DNA from 2 places in the Curtobacterium sp. MCPF17_002 genome. Region 1 is predicted to be linked to the other one. Evidence: predicted binding sites of a transcription regulator. Region 1 holds the regulator's gene; the other holds the start of a gene.
The links. Region 1 encodes LexA, which represses DNA repair genes until DNA is damaged. Its sites were predicted from a motif close to TCGAACANNTGTTCGA; they were not measured.
Positions count from the first base shown of each region.

Region 1 (8,779 bases):
GAGAACGCCGACAACCGGTTGTACGGCAACCTGGGACAGCTCGCCGGCATCAAGCGGGAACACCCCGGCATGCAGATCGCCGTCGGTGGTTGCCTGGCGCAGAAGGACAAGAACGTCATCCTCGAGAAGGCGCCGTGGGTCGACGTGGTGTTCGGAACCCACAACATGGGGTCACTCCCGACACTGCTCGAGAGATCGCGGCACAACGACGAGGCCCAGATCGAGATCCTCGAGGCGCTCGACGTCTTCCCGTCGACGCTCCCGACGAAGCGCGAGTCGACGCACAGCGGGTGGGTCTCGATCTCCGTCGGCTGCAACAACACCTGCACGTTCTGCATCGTCCCGTCACTGCGCGGCAAGGAGAAGGACCGCCGCCCCGGTGACGTGCTCGCCGAGGTCCAGGCGCTGGTCGACGACGGCGCGATCGAGGTCACGCTGCTCGGTCAGAACGTCAACTCGTACGGGGTCGAGTTCGGAGACCGGCAGGCGTTCGGGAAGCTCCTCCGCGCGACGGGGCGGATCGAGGGCCTCGAGCGCGTCCGCTTCACCAGCCCGCACCCGGCCGCGTTCACCGACGACGTCATCGACGCGATGGCGGAGACGCCGAACGTGATGCCGCAGCTGCACATGCCGCTGCAGTCCGGGTCCGACCGGATCCTCAAGGCGATGCGCCGGAGCTACCGGAGCGAGCGCTTCCTCGGGATCCTCGACCGCGTGCGCGCGAAGATCCCGCACGCGGCGATCACCACCGACATCATCGTGGGGTTCCCCGGTGAGACCGACGAGGACTTCGAGGACACCCTGCGCGTCGTCGAGCAGGCACGGTTCGCGTCCGCGTTCACCTTCCAGTACTCGATCCGTCCGGGCACGCCGGCCGCCACGATGGACGAGCAGCTCCCGAAGCAGGTCGTGCAGGAGCGCTACGAGCGCCTCGTCGCCCTGCAGGAGCACATCACCGCCGAGGAGAACGCCGAGCAGGTCGGTCGCCGCGTCGAGGTGCTCGTCGCGACGGGCGAGGGGAAGAAGGACGACGCGACCCACCGGCTGTCCGGGCGTGCGGAGGACTCGCGGCTGGTGCACTTCGCCGTCCCGCAGGGCTCAGGGATCCCGCGCCCCGGCGACGTCGTGACGGTCGAGGTGACGCGGTCCGCGCCGCACTTCCTCATCGCCGACAACGACGGCCCGCTGCCGATCCGACGGACCCGTGCCGGAGACGCGTGGGACCGTGCCCAGGCCGAGAGCTGCGGCGTACCGACCCCGACCCCGGCCGCGCCCGTCGACGGGCCCCGCCCGGTCTCCCTCGGGCTGCCGTCCCTCCGTGTCGGACGCTGACCGCTCCGGCGAGGGTGCCCGTCACGCCGTCGCCCGCGATGTGCACGACACCGACCTGATCGCCGTCGTCGGTGCCACGGGGACGGGCAAGTCGGACCTCGGCATCGCGATCGCGGAGCGCCTCCGCGCCGCCGGCCGCGACGCCGAGATCGTCAACGCCGACGCGATGCAGCTCTACCGCGGCATGGACATCGGCACCGCCAAGCTGTCGGTCGACGAGCGTCACGGCATCCCGCACCACCAGCTCGACGTCCTCGACGTCACCGACGAGGCGAGCGTCGCCGCGTACCAGCGCGACGCCCGCGCGGACATCGACGCGATCCAGCGGCGGGGCGGGATCGCCGTGCTCGTCGGTGGCAGCGGCCTGTACGTCTCGGCCGTGCTGTTCGACCTCGCGTTCCCGGGCACCGACCCGGAGCTCCGCGCACGACTCGAACGCGAGCACGACGAGCTCGGGCCGGGCATCCTGCTGGAGCATCTCCGCGTCCTCGACCCGGCGGCCGCGTCCACGATCGACGCGCGCAACCCGCGGCGACTCATCCGCGCCCTCGAGATCGCGAGCCGATCCGAGGTCGTGACCCCGAGCCTCCCGTCCGCGCCCCGCGCCTGGCGACCCGCTCGGATCCTGCACCTGCAGCGCGAACGCGCGCAGCTGATCGAGTCGCTGCACGGGCGGGCGGCACGGATGTTCGACGCGGGCCTGGTGGACGAGGTCCGTGGCCTGCGGGACCTCGGGCTTGAACAGGGCCGCACGGCGCGTGCGGCGATCGGTTACTCGCAGGCGCTCGACGTCCTGCACGGGGATGCCACGGTCGAGCAGGCCGTCGAGGCGACCGGCATCGCGACCCGGAAGTACGCCCGCCGGCAGGTGTCCTGGTTCCGTCGGTACGCGGACGCCGAGGTCCTCGACGTGACCGGCGCCGACCGGGCCGCGTTGACGGACGCTGCCCGTAGGATCGTCCCGTGACCGAGCTGCACTTCACCAAGGGCCAGGGGACCGGCAACGACTTCGTCCTGTTCGCCGACCCCGACGCCACGGTCGACCTGACCCCGGACCGGATCCGGGCCATCGCGGACCGGCGTTTCGGTGTCGGCGGCGACGGTGTGATCCGCGCGGTGCGGTCCGAATCCTTGCCGGAAGGTCGCGCGCTCGTCGCCATCGACCCGGCCGCGACGTGGTTCATGGACTACCACAACGCCGACGGCACGGTCGCCGAGATGTGCGGCAACGGCATCCGCGTCTTCGCCCGGTACCTCACCGAGTCCGGGCTCGTCGACCTCGCGCCGGGGGAGACCCTGACGGTCGGCAGCCGCAAGGGGCTCGTCGACATCCAGCGCACCACGAACGGCTTCTCGGCCGACCTCGGCCGCTGGGGACTCGGGATCGAGGGCGGTGGCGCTGACGACGTCCTCGTCCGCGCGAAGAACCTCGACGGCGCGCGTCCTGGCCTCGGCATCGACGTCGGCAACCCGCACGTCGTCGTGGCCGTGGCGACCGACGACGAGCTCTCGGACCTCGACCTCACGTACGTGCCGGTGCTCGACCCGCTGCCTGCAGCCGGGGCGAACGTCGAGTTCGTCCTGCCCGGCGAACCGCTCGTCCAGGACGGCGTCGGCCAGATCACGATGCGAGTCCACGAGCGCGGGAGCGGCGAGACGCTGTCCTGCGGGACCGGAGCGGTCGCCGCGGCCCTCGCGACGCGGCACTGGGCTGGCAACGGTGCGCCGGACACCTGGCGCGTCCGCGTGCCCGGCGGCGTCGTGACCGTCCGCATGTTCGCGACCGAGGACGGCGAGCACGTCTCGCTCTCCGGTCCGGCAGACCTCGTCTTCTCCGGGGACCTGACCGTCTGACCCTGCTCGGGCGCTCGGGCGCTCTGGCGTCGGGGCGGTTGCCGAGACGCGAGACACGAGACGCGAGACGCCGCCGGAAATGGCGGTGTCTTGCGACCCGGGCGGCGTCTCGCGACCCGGCCCGCGCCGCAATGTCTCGCGACCCGGCCCGCGCCGCGATGCCGCCCGGCCCGCGCGCGACTACTCCGCGGTGCGGTGGACCCGCAGGACGCGGAACCCCTTCGCGGTCGTCGCGCGCGTGACGTGGAACGCCGCGTCGAGCGAGTCCCGCAGCCAGCGCTGCAGCGAGTCGCCGCCAAGGTCCTTCGACACGACGAGCCACGCGTCGCCGCCGACCTCGAGTCGGGGCAGCCAGGTCAGCAGGATCTGGTGCAGTTCGTCCTTGCCGACGCGGATCGGGGGGTTCGACCAGATCGTCCGGAAGCGCAGCTCGGCGGGAACGTCGTCGGGCAACGCGATCGAGACGTTCGAGGCGCCGGCGGCTGCGGCGTTCGCCCGCGCGAGACCGAGCACCCGTTCGTTGACGTCGACCCCCCAGACCTGCGCCTCGGGGGAGTGCAGCGCCATCGTGATCGCGATCGGACCCCAGCCGCAGCCCACGTCGAGGAGGGCGCCCTCGGGGGCGGGTGGCGGGACGGAACCGAGCAGGACGCGGGTGCCGCGGTCGAGGCCGTCGGGGCTGAAGACGCCCGCGGCGGTGGTCAGCGTGAGCGGTCGGCCCGCGAGGGTGACGTCGATCTGGCGGGGGCGAGCGTCGCTCTCCGGACTCGCTGAGAAGTAGTGGTCGTTCGCCATGGATGAACCGTACCGGCATCTCCGTGTGTCCCGAGCGCGGCGGAGGTAGCCTGTGGACAGCATGACGGAACCCACTGAGCACGACCAACCAACCACCGACGACAGCGCTGCCGGTGTCGTCGAACGAGTCCTGCGCAATGCCGACTCCCGGGCGTCATCGTCCGTGTTCGCACCCGCGCAGGCCATCCAGACCCGGTCGGTCGACGACCGCGGCTGGAACGGCGACGGCGACCAGTACGACCGCGAGGACCGCGCGGCCCTCAGTCGCGTCGCCGGCCTCTCCACAGAACTCGAGGACGTCACCGAGGTCGAGTACCGGCAGCTCCGGCTCGAGCAGGTCGTCCTCATCGGCGTGTACCCGCAGGGCGACGCCGCCGAAGCCGAGAACTCCCTCCGCGAGCTCGCGGCCCTCGCCGAGACCGCCGGCGCGGTGGTCCTCGACGGGCTGCTGCAGCGCCGGCCGAACCCCGACCCGGCGACCTACCTCGGCAAGGGCAAGGCCGAGGAACTCGCGATGGTCGTCAAGGCCACCGGCGCCGACACGGTCATCGCCGACACCGAACTCGCACCCTCCCAGCGCCGTGCGCTCGAGGACGTGGTGAAGGTGAAGGTCATCGACCGCACGGCCGTGATCCTCGACATCTTCAGCCAGCACGCGAAGACCAGGGAGGGCAAGGCGCAGGTCGAACTCGCGCAGCTCGAGTACCTCCTCCCGCGACTCCGCGGTTGGGGTGAGTCGATGTCCCGCCAGGCCGGTGGCCAGGTCTCCGGCGGTGCGGGCATGGGTTCACGTGGTCCTGGTGAGACGAAGATCGAGCTCGATCGGCGCCGCATCCACACCAGGATGTCGAAGCTCCGTCGGCAGATCGCCGGCTTCCGCCCCGCGCGTGAGGCCAAGCGCGCCGACCGGCACCGCAACGACGTCCCGAGCGTCGCGATCGCCGGGTACACCAACGCGGGCAAGTCCTCGTTGCTGAACCGTCTGACGAGTGCCGGCGTGCTCGTGCAGAACCAGCTGTTCGCGACGCTCGACGCCACGGTCCGCCGGACCGAGAGTGCGAAGGGCCGCGAGTTCACCTTCGTCGACACCGTGGGCTTCGTGCGGAACCTGCCGCACCAGCTCGTCGAGGCCTTCCGCTCCACGCTGGAAGAGGTCGGCGAGGCCGACGTCATCGTGCACGTGGTCGACGGGTCCCACCCGGACCCTGCCGCGCAGCTGGCGACGGTGCGCGAGGTCATCGGCGACGTCGGTGCCCGGGACATCCCGGAGATCGTCGCGTTCAACAAGTCGGACCTCATCGACGAGTCGCAGCGGCTCGTGCTCGTCGGCCTCGTGCCGGACGCCGTGTTCGTCTCGGCCCGGACGGGCGAGGGCATCCCTGAGCTGCTCGGGGCGATCGAGGCCCGGCTGCCCGAGCCCGACGTGTCCCTCACCGTGGTGATCCCGTACGACCGCGGTGACCTCGTGTCGTCGCTGCACGACGCGGGTGCGGTGGAGTCGGTCGACTACGTGCAGGACGGCACCCGGCTGAACGTGCGGGTCTTCCGTCGGCAGGTTGCCGAGCTCGACCCGTTCGTGGTCGCGTCCGTCCCGTCCGCCTGACGGGGACCGACCCCGACTGGAGGCGCGGTGCGGCCCCGCCTCGCCGGTCGCACAACGAAAGTCCCCCGGAACCACGCCATGGTGCGGTTCCGGGGGACTTTCGTTGTTCCGACGGCTGACGCGGCCGGCGTCAGCAGGGTCGTCAGAGTGAGCGGAGGACCGCCACGACCTTGCCGAGCACGGTGGCGGCGTCGCCGAGGATCGGCTCGAACGCCGTGTTGCGCGGGAGCAGCCAGGTGTGGCCGTCGCGCTGGCGGAAGACCTTGACGGTCGCTTCCTCGTCGAGCATGGCGGCGACGATGTCACCGTTCTCGGCGGTCTGCTGCGACCGGACGACCACCCAGTCGCCGTCGCAGATCGCGGCGTCGATCATCGACTCGCCGACGACCTTGAGCATGAAGAGGTCGCCCGTCCCGACGAGCTGACGGGGGAGCGGCACGATCTCGTCGATGTGCTGCTCGGCCGTGATCGGGACACCGGCGGCGATGCGGCCGACGAGGGGGACGAGCGTCGTCGCGTCGACGTCGGGGCCGTCGACGTCGGGGGTCGGCTCGTCGACGAGGACCTCGAGCGCACGGGGACGGTTCGGGTCGCGACGGATCCAGCCGCCGAGTTCGAGCTGGCCGAGCTGGTGGGAGACGCTCGAGAGCGACGAGAGGCCGGCAGCGTCGCCGATCTCGCGCATGCTCGGCGGGTACCCCCGGCTGGCGATCGACGCGCGGATCGCGTCGAGGATCGCCTGCTGCTTCGCCGTCAACGGCTTCTGGACCCGCAGTTCGTCCGCCACGTCGTCTCGCCCTTCGTCGGTGCCGGGAGCATGCCCACGGGAATGTCGGTGGTCCCCGTTTGACTTGTCCCAGTCGATCGAAACAGTATCCGACCGGTCCCCGCCGGACAAACACCTGTTCGAGCGTGTCGGCAGAAATCCCCCCAGAAATCTCCGCACAGGACTTGTGTGACCACGGATTCGAACGTATGTTCGGTACAGGACTTCGGTTCACCCGAACGGGAAGGCAAGAACGACATGAGCACCATCGCCATCGCTGACACCCAGCGCACCTCGGCTCCCGCTGTGCGGACGCGCCTGCGCCTCACGAGCCGCGGTCGATTCGTCATCACGACGCTCGTCGCGATCCCGCTCCTCATCGTCGTCGCCCTCGCGGTGCTCAACGGCGGTCAGGCCTCGGCCGGCAACGCCTCGGCGAACGTCCACTTCGACACCGTCACCATCCAGCCGGGCGAGACGCTCTGGCAGCTGGCGGAGGAGACCGCGCCGAACGCCGACCCGCGCGACTTCGTGCAGGACGTCATCAGCCTCAACGCGCTGGACGGCTCCGGGCTCCAGGCCGGCGAGCAGATCGCCATCCCGGCCAAGTACACCTCCGGCCAGTAGCACCGCGCGACACCACGGCTGCGGGAGTGGTCAGCACACCGTCCGGACGGCCGGTCGCATGATCAGTCACGCGGCCTACGATGGATCGGTGGCATTCACGCTCGAAGACCTCCCGATCCGAGACGACCTGCGCGGGCAGAGCCCGTACGGCGCCCCGCAGAAGCACGTCCGCGTGCAGCTCAACGTCAACGAGAACACGCATCCGGTGCCCGCTGACGTCGCCGAGGACATCGTGGCGTCGATCCGCCAGGCGCTGGCGACCGTGAACCGCTATCCCGATCGCGAGTTCACCGAGCTCCGTCAGTCGCTCGCCGACTACCTCCAGCACGGGCTCACCCCCGAGCAGATCTGGGCGGCGAACGGATCGAACGAGGTCCTGCAGCAGCTCCTCCAGGCGTTCGGCGGACCCGGGCGTTCCGTACTCGGGTTCCCGCCCACCTACTCGATGCACTCGATCCTCGCGGCCGGCACCGGCACCACGTGGATCCCGGCGCAGCGTGACGACGAGTTCCGGATCGCTCCCGAGACGGTCGTCGAAGCGATCGAGGAGCACCAGCCGGACATCGTGTTCCTCTGCGGCCCGAACAACCCCACCGGTACGCCCCTGCCCATCGAGACGATCACGGCCGCGTACGACGCCACCGACGGCATCGTCATGGTGGACGAGGCCTACGCCGAGTTCATGCCGTCCGACGTGCCGAGTGCGATCACCCTGCTCCCCGGACGCGAGCGACTCGTCGTGTCCCGCACCATGAGCAAGGCCTTCGCCTTCGCGGGCGCCCGCGTCGGCTACATGGCCGCGCACCCCGCGGTCATCGACGCCATCCGGCTCGTCCGGCTGCCGTACCACCTGTCCGTCCTCACGCAGGCGGCAGCGGTCGCGGCACTCCGGCACGCTCCCGAGATGCTCGCGATGGTCGACGACATCAAGCAGCAGCGCGACCGCATGGTGACCGAGCTGCAGGCGATGGGGTACCGCACCTACGAGACCTGGTCGAACTTCGTCCTCTTCGGAGGGGTGGCTGACCCGCACGCCGCGTTCGAGGCGCTCCTCGAGCAGGACGTCATCGTCCGTGACCTCGGCATCCCGGGCCACCTCCGGGTGAGCGCGGGGACGGAGGAGGAGACGACGGCCTTCCTCGACGCGATGCGCCGCGTGGCCGCCGACCAGCCGCCGGTTAGGCTTGGGGCATGACCGCGCGCACCGCCTCGATCCGCCGCAGCACGAGCGAATCGAGCGTCGAACTCGAGCTCGACCTCGACGGCACCGGCACGTCCGACATCTCGACGAGCGTGCCGTTCTTCGACCACATGCTGACCGCGTTCAGCAAGCACTCGCTCATCGACCTGCGGGTGCGCTCGACCGGCGACACGGACATCGACGTGCACCACACGGTCGAGGACACAGGCATCGTGCTCGGTCAGGCGCTCAAGCAGGCCCTCGGCGACCGGTCCGGCATCGGTCGCTACGGCGATGCCCTCGTGCCGCTCGACGAAGCCCTCGCGCAGGCCGTCGTGGACGTCTCCGGGCGGCCGTTCCTCGTGCACACGGGGGAGCCCGCCGGGTTCGAGTTCCACCGCATCGGCGGCCACTTCACCGGGTCGCTCATCCGGCACGTGTTCGAGGCGATCACCTTCAACGCCGGGATCACAGTGCACGTCCGCGTCCTCGAGGGTCGCGACCCGCACCACATCGCCGAGGCGGAGTTCAAGGCGTTCGCCCGGGCGATGCGGAAGGCGGTCGAGCTCGACCCGCGCGTCGACGGCATCCCGTCCACGAAGGGTGCGCTGTGACCGAGCCG
Region 1 is NZ_CP126251.1:1,273,749-1,282,527, forward strand. Features, by position in the region: gene miaB (tRNA (N6-isopentenyl adenosine(37)-C2)-methylthiotransferase MiaB) at 1-1,332, shown strand, start outside; gene miaA (tRNA (adenosine(37)-N6)-dimethylallyltransferase MiaA) at 1,373-2,299, shown strand; gene dapF (diaminopimelate epimerase) at 2,296-3,186, shown strand; gene DEJ28_RS06105 (class I SAM-dependent methyltransferase) at 3,367-3,981, opposite strand; gene hflX (GTPase HflX) at 4,043-5,584, shown strand; gene lexA (transcriptional repressor LexA) at 5,727-6,371, opposite strand; gene DEJ28_RS06120 (LysM peptidoglycan-binding domain-containing protein) at 6,609-6,977, shown strand; gene DEJ28_RS06125 (histidinol-phosphate transaminase) at 7,066-8,172, shown strand; gene hisB (imidazoleglycerol-phosphate dehydratase HisB) at 8,169-8,771, shown strand; gene hisH (imidazole glycerol phosphate synthase subunit HisH) at 8,768-8,779, shown strand, end outside.

Region 2 (8,779 bases), 1.4 Mb from region 1:
CCGCCCGGCCTCGTCGCTGAGCGCAGCCGCACCGGTCGCCCCCGCGACGGCCGCTCCGGCCGCTGCTCCGACGGACGGTGCCGAAGCCAGCGGTGCCGGAGCCAGCGGTGCCGGAGCCGGTGCAGCGGAACCGCAGCCGGCGTCGACGACGGGAGCCGTGCCTCCAGGCCGTCCGGTGTCCACCGCGACGCCCGTCGACGACGTGCCGGTCGACGACTACCCGCTCGACGACGACCCGTACGGTGACGGCGACCCCTACCCGGACGCCGCCGGCGGCCCCGCCGCCGCACCGGTGCGACCGGTGACGGCTCCCGCGACGCGCAGTGCACCGCCACAGGGCCCGTCGGCGCAGGGCGTGGCACCGCAGGCCGCAGCGCCGCAGGTCGCGCAGCGGACGGCACCGCAGCGGCAGGCCGCACCCCAGGTCCGTCGGACCCCGGTGGCAGGTCGGTACGGCGAGGCCGTCGTCCGTGAGATCCTGAACGCTCAGTTCATCGAGGAGACCTCCCTCCACGAGGAAGGCGCCTGATGTACGACGGCATCGTGCAGGACCTCATCGACGAGTTCGGTCGCCTCCCCGGCATCGGACCGAAGTCGGCGCAGCGCATCGCGTTCCACATCCTCCAGACCGAGTCGTTCGATCCGAGCCGGTTGTCCGAGCTGTTGTCGGACGTCAAGGAGCGGGTCCGCTTCTGCGAGATCTGCGGCAACGTCACCGAGAACGTCCAGTGCAGCATCTGCCGTGACCCCCGCCGGTCGCCGGCGGTGATCTGCGTGGTGGAAGAGGCCAAGGACGTCGCGGCGATCGAGCGCACGCGGGAGTTCCGCGGGCTGTACCACGTGCTCGGCGGCGCGATCAGTCCGATCGACGGCATCGGCCCGGACGACCTCCGCATCCAGCAGCTCATGACGCGGCTGGCCGACGGCACCGTGGACGAGGTCATCATCGCGACCGACCCCAACCTCGAGGGCGAGGCGACGGCGACGTACCTCAGCCGGTTGCTCGTCCCGATGGGCATCCGCACCACCCGCCTGGCCTCCGGACTGCCGGTCGGCGGTGACCTGGAGTACGCCGACGAGGTCACCCTCGGGCGTGCGTTCGAGGGCCGCCGCGTCGTCGGAGGCTGACCGCCGGGCCCATGTGGAGCGCCCGACCAGTGCTGGCGTCCATCGGCTTCCACGCAGGATCGTTGCGTCTGCGCCCGCTCTGACGCAACATCCGCGAAACACCGTCTACCATTGTCAAACCGCGTCACAGTCGCGGGAACGTCGTCTCCGGGAGTACCAGCCAGTGGCCCTGATCGTGCAGAAGTTCGGTGGATCGTCCGTCGCGGACGCCGAGAGCATCAAGCGCGTGGCGAAGCGGATCGTCCAGACGAAGAAGGCCGGCAACGACGTCGTCGTGGCCGTGTCGGCGATGGGTGACACCACCGACGAACTCGTCGACCTCGCACACTCCGTGACGCCGATCCCGGCCGGCCGCGAGCTCGACATGCTGCTCACGGCGGGGGAGCGCATCTCGATGGCGCTGCTGGCGATGGCGATCAAGAGCCTCGGGGTCGAAGCGTCGTCCTACACCGGCAGCCAGGCGGGCATGCTCACCGACGCCCAGCACGGCAAGGCCCGCATCGTCGACGTCACGCCGAAGCGCGTGCGCGAAGCCCTCGACGCCGGGCACGTCGCGATCGTCGCCGGCTTCCAGGGCTTCAACCGCACCACGGGCGAGATCACGACGCTCGGCCGCGGCGGATCCGACACGACGGCGGTCGCGCTCGCGGCCGCGCTCGACGCCGACATCTGCGAGATCTACACCGACGTCGACGGCATCTTCACCGCGGACCCGCGTGTGGTGCCGAAGGCCCAGAAGGTCGACCGCATCACCAGCGAGGAGATGCTGGAACTCGCAGCCTCCGGTGCGAAGGTGCTCTACATCCGTGCCGTCGAGTACGCCCGTCGGCACGGCGTCACCCTGCACGTCCGCTCGTCGTTCAGCAACGCCGAGGGAACCATCGTCTACAACCCTGCAGAGGGGGAAACCGTGGAAGAACCGATCATCACCGGCATCGCCGGAGACCTCTCCGAGGGCAAGATCACCGTCGTCGGCGTGCCCGACACCCCCGGCAAGGCAGCGGAGATCTTCACGATCGTCGCCCGCGCCGGCGCGAACATCGACATGATCGTGCAGAACGTGTCCGAGGCCGTCACCGGTCGCACGGACATCTCCTTCACGCTGCCGAAGGACCAGGGTCAGGGTGTCCTCACGGCGCTCGAGGTGGCCAAGGCCGACATCGGGTACGAGGGCATCCAGTACGACGACCAGATCGGCAAGCTCGCCCTGGTCGGCGCCGGCATGCGGACCAACGCGGGCGTCTCCGCGGCGCTCTTCCGCGCCCTGCACGAGGCGTCGATCAACATCGAGATGATCTCCACGTCGGAGATCCGCATCTCGGTCGTCACCCGCGCCGACACCCTCAACGAGGCGATGCGCGTCGTGCACAAGGCGTTCGGCCTCGACGCCGACTCGGAAGCCGTCGTCTACGCCGGCACCGGCCGCTGAACCAGCAGGAGCAGAGCATGAGCACCCTCACCGTCGCCGTCGTCGGCGCCACCGGCCAGGTCGGTGCCGTGATGCGCCGTCTCCTCGAGGAGCGCGCGTTCCCGGCCGACCGCGTCCGGTTCTTCGCGAGCGCCCGGTCCGCCGGCACGACCCTGCCGTTCCGCGGCGAGGAGATCGTCGTCGAGGACTCGGAGATTGCCGACCCGTCCGGCATCGACATCGCGCTGTTCTCCGCCGGGGCCACCGCTTCCCGTGCGCTCGCACCGAAGTTCGCCGCCGCGGGGGCACTCGTCGTCGACAACTCCAGTGCGTGGCGGATGGACCCGGACGTCCCGCTCGTCGTGAGCGAGGTCAACCCGCACGCGATCGACGCCGCGCCCAAGGGCATCATCGCGAACCCGAACTGCACGACGATGGCGATCATGCCGGTCCTCAAGGTGCTCGACACCGAGGCGGGTCTCCGTCGACTCGTCGCCACCACCTACCAGGCGGTCTCGGGCTCCGGACTCGCCGGTGTCGAGGAACTCCTCGGCCAGGCGAAGGCCGCGCTCGAGCAGGACACCGCGGCCCTCACCCACGACGGGTCCGCTGTGACGTTCCCGGAGCCGGTCAAGTACGTCCGCCCGATCGCCTTCGACGTCATCCCGCTCGCGGGCAGCATCGTCGACGACGGGTTCGGCGAGACCGACGAGGAGAAGAAGCTCCGCAACGAGAGCCGCAAGATCCTCGAGCTCCCCGACCTGCTCGTCGCCGGCACCTGCGTTCGCGTGCCGGTCTTCACGGGGCACTCGATCTCGGTGCACGCCGAGTTCGACCGCACGCTGACCCCGGAGCGTGCGACGGAGGTCCTCGCCGACGCGCCGGGCGTCGAACTCTCCGAGGTCCCGACGCCGCTGCAGGCGGCCGGTCAGGACCCGACGTTCGTCGGGCGCATCCGTGCGGACCAGTCGGCTCCCGAGGGACACGGCCTGGTGCTCTTCGTCAGCAACGACAACCTCCGCAAGGGCGCTGCGCTCAACGCGGTGCAGATCGCCGAGACGATCGTCGCGCGCCGGTCGGTCACCGCGTAGGCACGCCGGGGCCCTCGGTGCCCCGGCGCACATCCCACGCGGCTAGGATCGACGGGTGGCAGTGAAGCAGGTGGACCCGATCGACGTCGTCCTGGTCGGGGGAGGGATCATGAGCGCCACGCTCGGCGCCATCATCCACCGGTTGGAACCCTCCTGGAAGATCCGCGTCTACGAGCGCCTCGGCACCGTCGCGCAGGAGAGCTCGAACCCGTGGAACAACGCCGGGACCGGGCACTCCGCGCTCTGTGAGCTGAACTACACCCCCGAGCTGCCGGACGGGCGCGTCGACATCGCGAAGGCCGTCACGGTCAACGAGCAGTTCCAGGTGTCCCGGCAGTTCTGGGCGCACCTCGTCGAGACGGGCGCGCTCCCCGAGCCGTCGAACTTCATCAACCCGACGCCGCACATCTCCTTCGTGTGGGGCGCCGACAACGTCGAGTACATGCGGAAGCGGTACGAGGCCATGAAGGACCACCCGCTGTTCGCGGGGATCGAGTTCTCCGACGACCCGACGCAGATCCGTCAGTGGGCCCCCGCGCTCATCCCGGGTCGCAAGAAGGACCAGCCGATCGCGGCGACGTACTCGGCGGCCGGGTCGGACGTCGACTTCGGGTCCCTCACGCGGCAGCTGTTCGACCAGCTCGAGATCGACGGGGTCGAGTTCGAGCCGTCGCACCAGGTGACGAAGCTGACCCGGTCGAAGACTACCGAGGGCTGGGTCATCGACGTCCGCAACGACGTCGGCCGGTCGACGCAGCGCATCGCCGCGAAGTTCGTCTTCGTCGGCGCCGGCGGCGGGGCACTGCACCTGCTGCAGAAGTCCGGCATCCCGGAGATCCGCGGCTACGGCGGGTTCCCTGTGTCCGGCGAGTTCCTCCGGACGGACGACCCCGAGGTCGTGCAGAAGCACTCGGCGAAGGTCTACGGCAAGGCGAGCGTCGGTGCTCCGCCCATGTCCGTGCCGCACCTGGACACCCGGATCGTCGACGGCGGCTCGTCGCTCATGTTCGGCCCGTACGCCGGGTTCAGCCCGAAGTTCCTCAAGCAGGGCTCGGTCCTCGACCTGTTCAAGTCCATCCGGCCGCACAACCTCCGACCGATGCTGAGCGTCGCGTTCTCGAACTTCGACCTCGTCCGGTACCTCATCGGGCAGCTGCTCGCGTCGAAGCAGACGAAGTTCGATGCGCTGCGTGACTTCATGCCGAGCGCCGAGCCGGAGAACTGGCACCGGATCACGGCGGGGCAGCGCGTGCAGGTCATCAAGCCGGACAAGGCCAAGGGCGGCGTGCTGCAGTTCGGCACCGAGGTCATCACCTCCGCCGACGGTTCGATCGCCGGGCTCCTCGGTGCCAGCCCGGGGGCCTCGACGGCCGTGCCGATCATGCTGAGCATGCTGCAGAAGTGCTTCCCGGAGCGCTGGGACCGTTGGGAATCCGCGGTGCGCGCGATGGTCCCGACCTACGGGCAGGACCTCGGCAGCGACCCGGCGCTCGCGGACGAGACGCTCGAGCGCACGGCGAAGGTGCTCGGCCTCCACCACTGAGCGGCCCGCAGGGAGTGCGCGGCCTGCAGGCGCGCGCGGCGTCCGCGGGCGCGGCGTCCGCGGGCGCGGCTTGCAGTGCGTTCGAACGTGTGTTCGAATGGCGGCATGCGATGGAGTGGGCAGGCGATCGACGCCTCGCGGAGCGATGCGCTCCCGGGGATGGAGTCCAACAGTGGGTTCGTCCGCAGTGTGACGACTCCGGAGTTCGCCGGCGTGACCTTCCACGAGGTGCTGGCGAAGAGCGCCCTCAACCGGGTGCCCTCGGCCGACGGCAGCGGCACCTACGGCTGGACGATCAACCCGTACCGCGGGTGCAGTCACGCGTGCGTGTACTGCTTCGCCCGGCCCACCCACACCTACCTCGAGTTCGACGGGGGAGCGGACTTCGACCAGCAGATCGTCGTGAAGACGAACGTGGCCGACGTCCTGCACCGCGAACTCACGAAGCCGGCCTGGGACCGACACCCGGTCGCACTCGGCACGAACACCGACCCGTACCAACGGGCCGAGGGCCGGTACCGCCTGATGCCCGGGGTGATCCGGGCGCTTGCCGAGTCGGGCACGCCGTTCAGCATCCTGACGAAGGGCACGCTGCTCCGGCGCGACCTCCCGCTGCTGGTCGAGGCGTCGAAGTCCGTGCCGGTCGACCTGGCGATGTCGATCGCGGTGTACGACGACGAACTGCAGCAGCAGGTCGAACCCGGCACCCCGACGACCTCGGCGCGGCTGGCGACGGTGCGGGCCATCCGTGACGCCGGTCTCGACTGCTCGGTGTTCCTCATGCCCGTCCTGCCGTACATCACCGACACCCGGTCGCACCTCGACGATGCGATCGGCCGAGCGGCTGCAGCGGGGGCGTCGAGCGTCATGTACTCCGCGCTGCACCTCCGACCCGGCGTGAAGCCGTGGTGGTTCGCGTGGCTCGGGCGGACGCGTCCCGACCTGGTGGCACGGTACCGGTCGATGTACCTCGACAACACGTACGCGCCCGCGGACTACCGACGCTGGCTGGCGGGGCGGGTGCGGCCGATCCTCCGGGCGCACGGCCTCGGGCTCGGGCGGGTCGACCCCGCAACCGGGTCGATGGGTTTCTCGAACCGGGCGGGCGACCGGAGCACCGGCGGGGGTGACCGGAACGCGGGAGTCGTGGCAGGCCGCGGCACCGGCGCGGGTGACGGGCGGGACGGGCGCCCGGACGAGCTCGTCGAGCAGTCCGTCCCGGTCACGTCGCCGCTGAAGCGCGCGGACCCGGGGTTCGACCGACGCCTCACGCAGCCGTCGACCGCGGATTCGCCGCGACTCTTCTGAGTACCCGTGGGTCCGCGTTCGGGGGACACCTGGATCGTCGCGGTGCCGGTAACATCGAGCGGGTCGCCGATCGCCCGGGCTTTCGGGGTACACGATCCCGCCAACGGTGGTTGGATCGTGGGCGGCGTTCCCACTCGTCCGGAAGGACCCACAACTCGTGCTCGGCATTCCCACGCACCTCGCTCCGCGGGTCAACGCGTGGTCGACCGTGCGGGCCTTCCACGCCGCGGCGATCGGGTCCCTGGCTGCGGCCGCGGTGGCCCTCCTGCTCTTCCGCCTCGCCGACCCCGACGTCGGAGTGGTGGGCGCGGTGCTCGCGCTCGTCCCGATGCTCGGCATGATCGTCGTGCACGTGCAGTTCGGCACCTGGCGCTCCGCCGTCGCCTTCCTCGTCGTGGGCGGGGTGTGCGCGTGGTGGTTCGCCGTCGTCGTGCAACGCGAGGTCCCGGCCGGCTGGGTGGGCTCGTACCTGCTCTCCCTGGTGGTCATCCCGCTCGTGCTGGTCGGTGGCGCCGGTGCGGTCGCCGGCCGCGTGGTGCTCTGGTCGGTCGCCGGGTTCCTCGTCGGACGCGTGGCCACGTCGATCGCGATCGCGCAGGAGGGCGGCCCGGGGCACCCTCTCGCGTTCGCGTGGATCACGCTCGGGTTCGTGATCGCCCTCGTGCTGTTCACGAGTCGGAACACCGCTCGGTCCGAGCGTGTGCAGCCGGAGCTCCTCCGGTCCGCGCGCGAGGAGCACGTCTCCGCCTACCGCGCCGGCGTCGAGGCCGAGGCAGCCGCGATCCTGCACGACACCGTGCTCAACCACCTCGGCGCCATCGCCCTCGCGCCGGACGGCCCGATGCACCCGCAGCTCGCCCGCACAGTCGAGGCCGACGTCGCGATGCTCACCGGCAAGGCGTGGCTCGCGCCCGACACGCAGCCGAGGCGGCCGGAGCCCGGGGCGGCGGTCGAGGCGTTCGAGCGGATGGTCGCCGACCACCGCGCCGGTGGGCTCGACGTCACCGTCACCGGCGACCCCGCCGCGTTCACACGGCTGGACCAGCCCGCGATGACGGCGGTGCTCCGTGCCGTCTCGCAGTGCCTGGCGAACGTCCACAAGCACGCTGGCGTGGACGCGGCCGAGGTGAGCGTGTTCGACGACGGGGTGGCGTGCACCGTGATGGTCGTCGACGACGGGCGCGGGTTCGACGAGTCGGCGACGAGCCCGGACCGGATGGGGCTGCGCGGGTCCGTGCGCGAACGGATCAGCCGCGTCGGTGGGGACGTCCAGGTGTGGTCGTCGCCGGGGTCCGGCACGAGCGTCATGATGTCGGTGCCGTACGGAGCGCTCACCGGGGCGGCGCGCACGGCGACCACGACCACGACCGCGACGGCGACCGACGACGGGGACGAGGCCGACCGGTGACCCGTACGGCGCAGCAGTACGACCCGCTCGGCGCGATGGGGTCCCGCCCGCTGGCGATCGTCCTCGGTGCGGGCGGTGTCCTGTGGGCGATCCTGGCGTCGGTCTTCAGCCGCGACGTCGTCGGCAGTCCGACGCTGAGTGCGCTGACGGTGCTGCTCGTGGCCGCCTCGGGCGCGGTGGTGTTCGTCGCCTCGAGCCCGTTCCGCGCGCCGTTCCCGCGGTGGGCGTTCGTGCTCCACGTGGCTCTGCTGGCCGCCGCGACGGTGACGAGCGTCGCGGCGCAGTGGGGGCCGGACCGCAGTGCCCTGAACGACTTCATGTCCCTGCTGACCGCGACCGGCATCGTGATGGCGGCGCCGTACCGCCCGTGGACGGACCTGGCGGTGGGCGGGCTCGTCCTCGCCGTGGTCGCGGGTGGGGCATGGGGCGTCGGGGCTGCGGTGTTCCCGCACCACGTGCCCGTGGCGGTCGCGGCGTTCCTGGCCGCGGCGCCGACCCTCGTGCTGACCGCGGCGTCGGCGGTGTTCGCGTGGACGTTCGCCGGCCTCGCCGAGCGCGTGCAGATCCGCGCGGGGTCGTACTCCGTCGAGCGTGCGGAGCGGGACGGCATCGCGGCGAGCGTCCAGCAGGACCGCTCGACCATCCTCGCGCGGGACGTCGCACCGTTCTTCGCCGAGCTCCGCACCAGGGACGTGATCACCGACGCGGACCGAGCCCGGGCCCGCCTCATCGCCGACGGCATCCGGCGGTCGATGGTGGCGGACGCCGACCGGACGTGGTTCGAGCACGCGGTGGCCGTTGACGGCGGGGGCAAGGCCGTGGTGGACGACCCCGACGGACTCATCGCCACACTCGACGCCGACCAGCGCACCGTGCTCCGCACGTTCCTCCGT
Region 2 is NZ_CP126251.1:2,662,322-2,671,100, reverse strand. Features, by position in the region: gene DEJ28_RS12405 (DNA polymerase III subunit gamma and tau) at 1-529, shown strand, start outside; gene recR (recombination mediator RecR) at 529-1,128, shown strand; gene DEJ28_RS12395 (aspartate kinase) at 1,292-2,557, shown strand; gene DEJ28_RS12390 (aspartate-semialdehyde dehydrogenase) at 2,575-3,627, shown strand; gene DEJ28_RS12385 (malate:quinone oxidoreductase) at 3,683-5,170, shown strand; gene DEJ28_RS12380 (Rv2578c family radical SAM protein) at 5,276-6,478, shown strand; gene DEJ28_RS12375 (sensor histidine kinase) at 6,636-7,886, shown strand; gene DEJ28_RS12370 (hypothetical protein) at 7,883-8,779, shown strand, end outside.
Region 2: DEJ28_RS12380 (Rv2578c family radical SAM protein) is a predicted target of LexA. The motif match lies at 5,252-5,267, and genes of this name have one in related genera.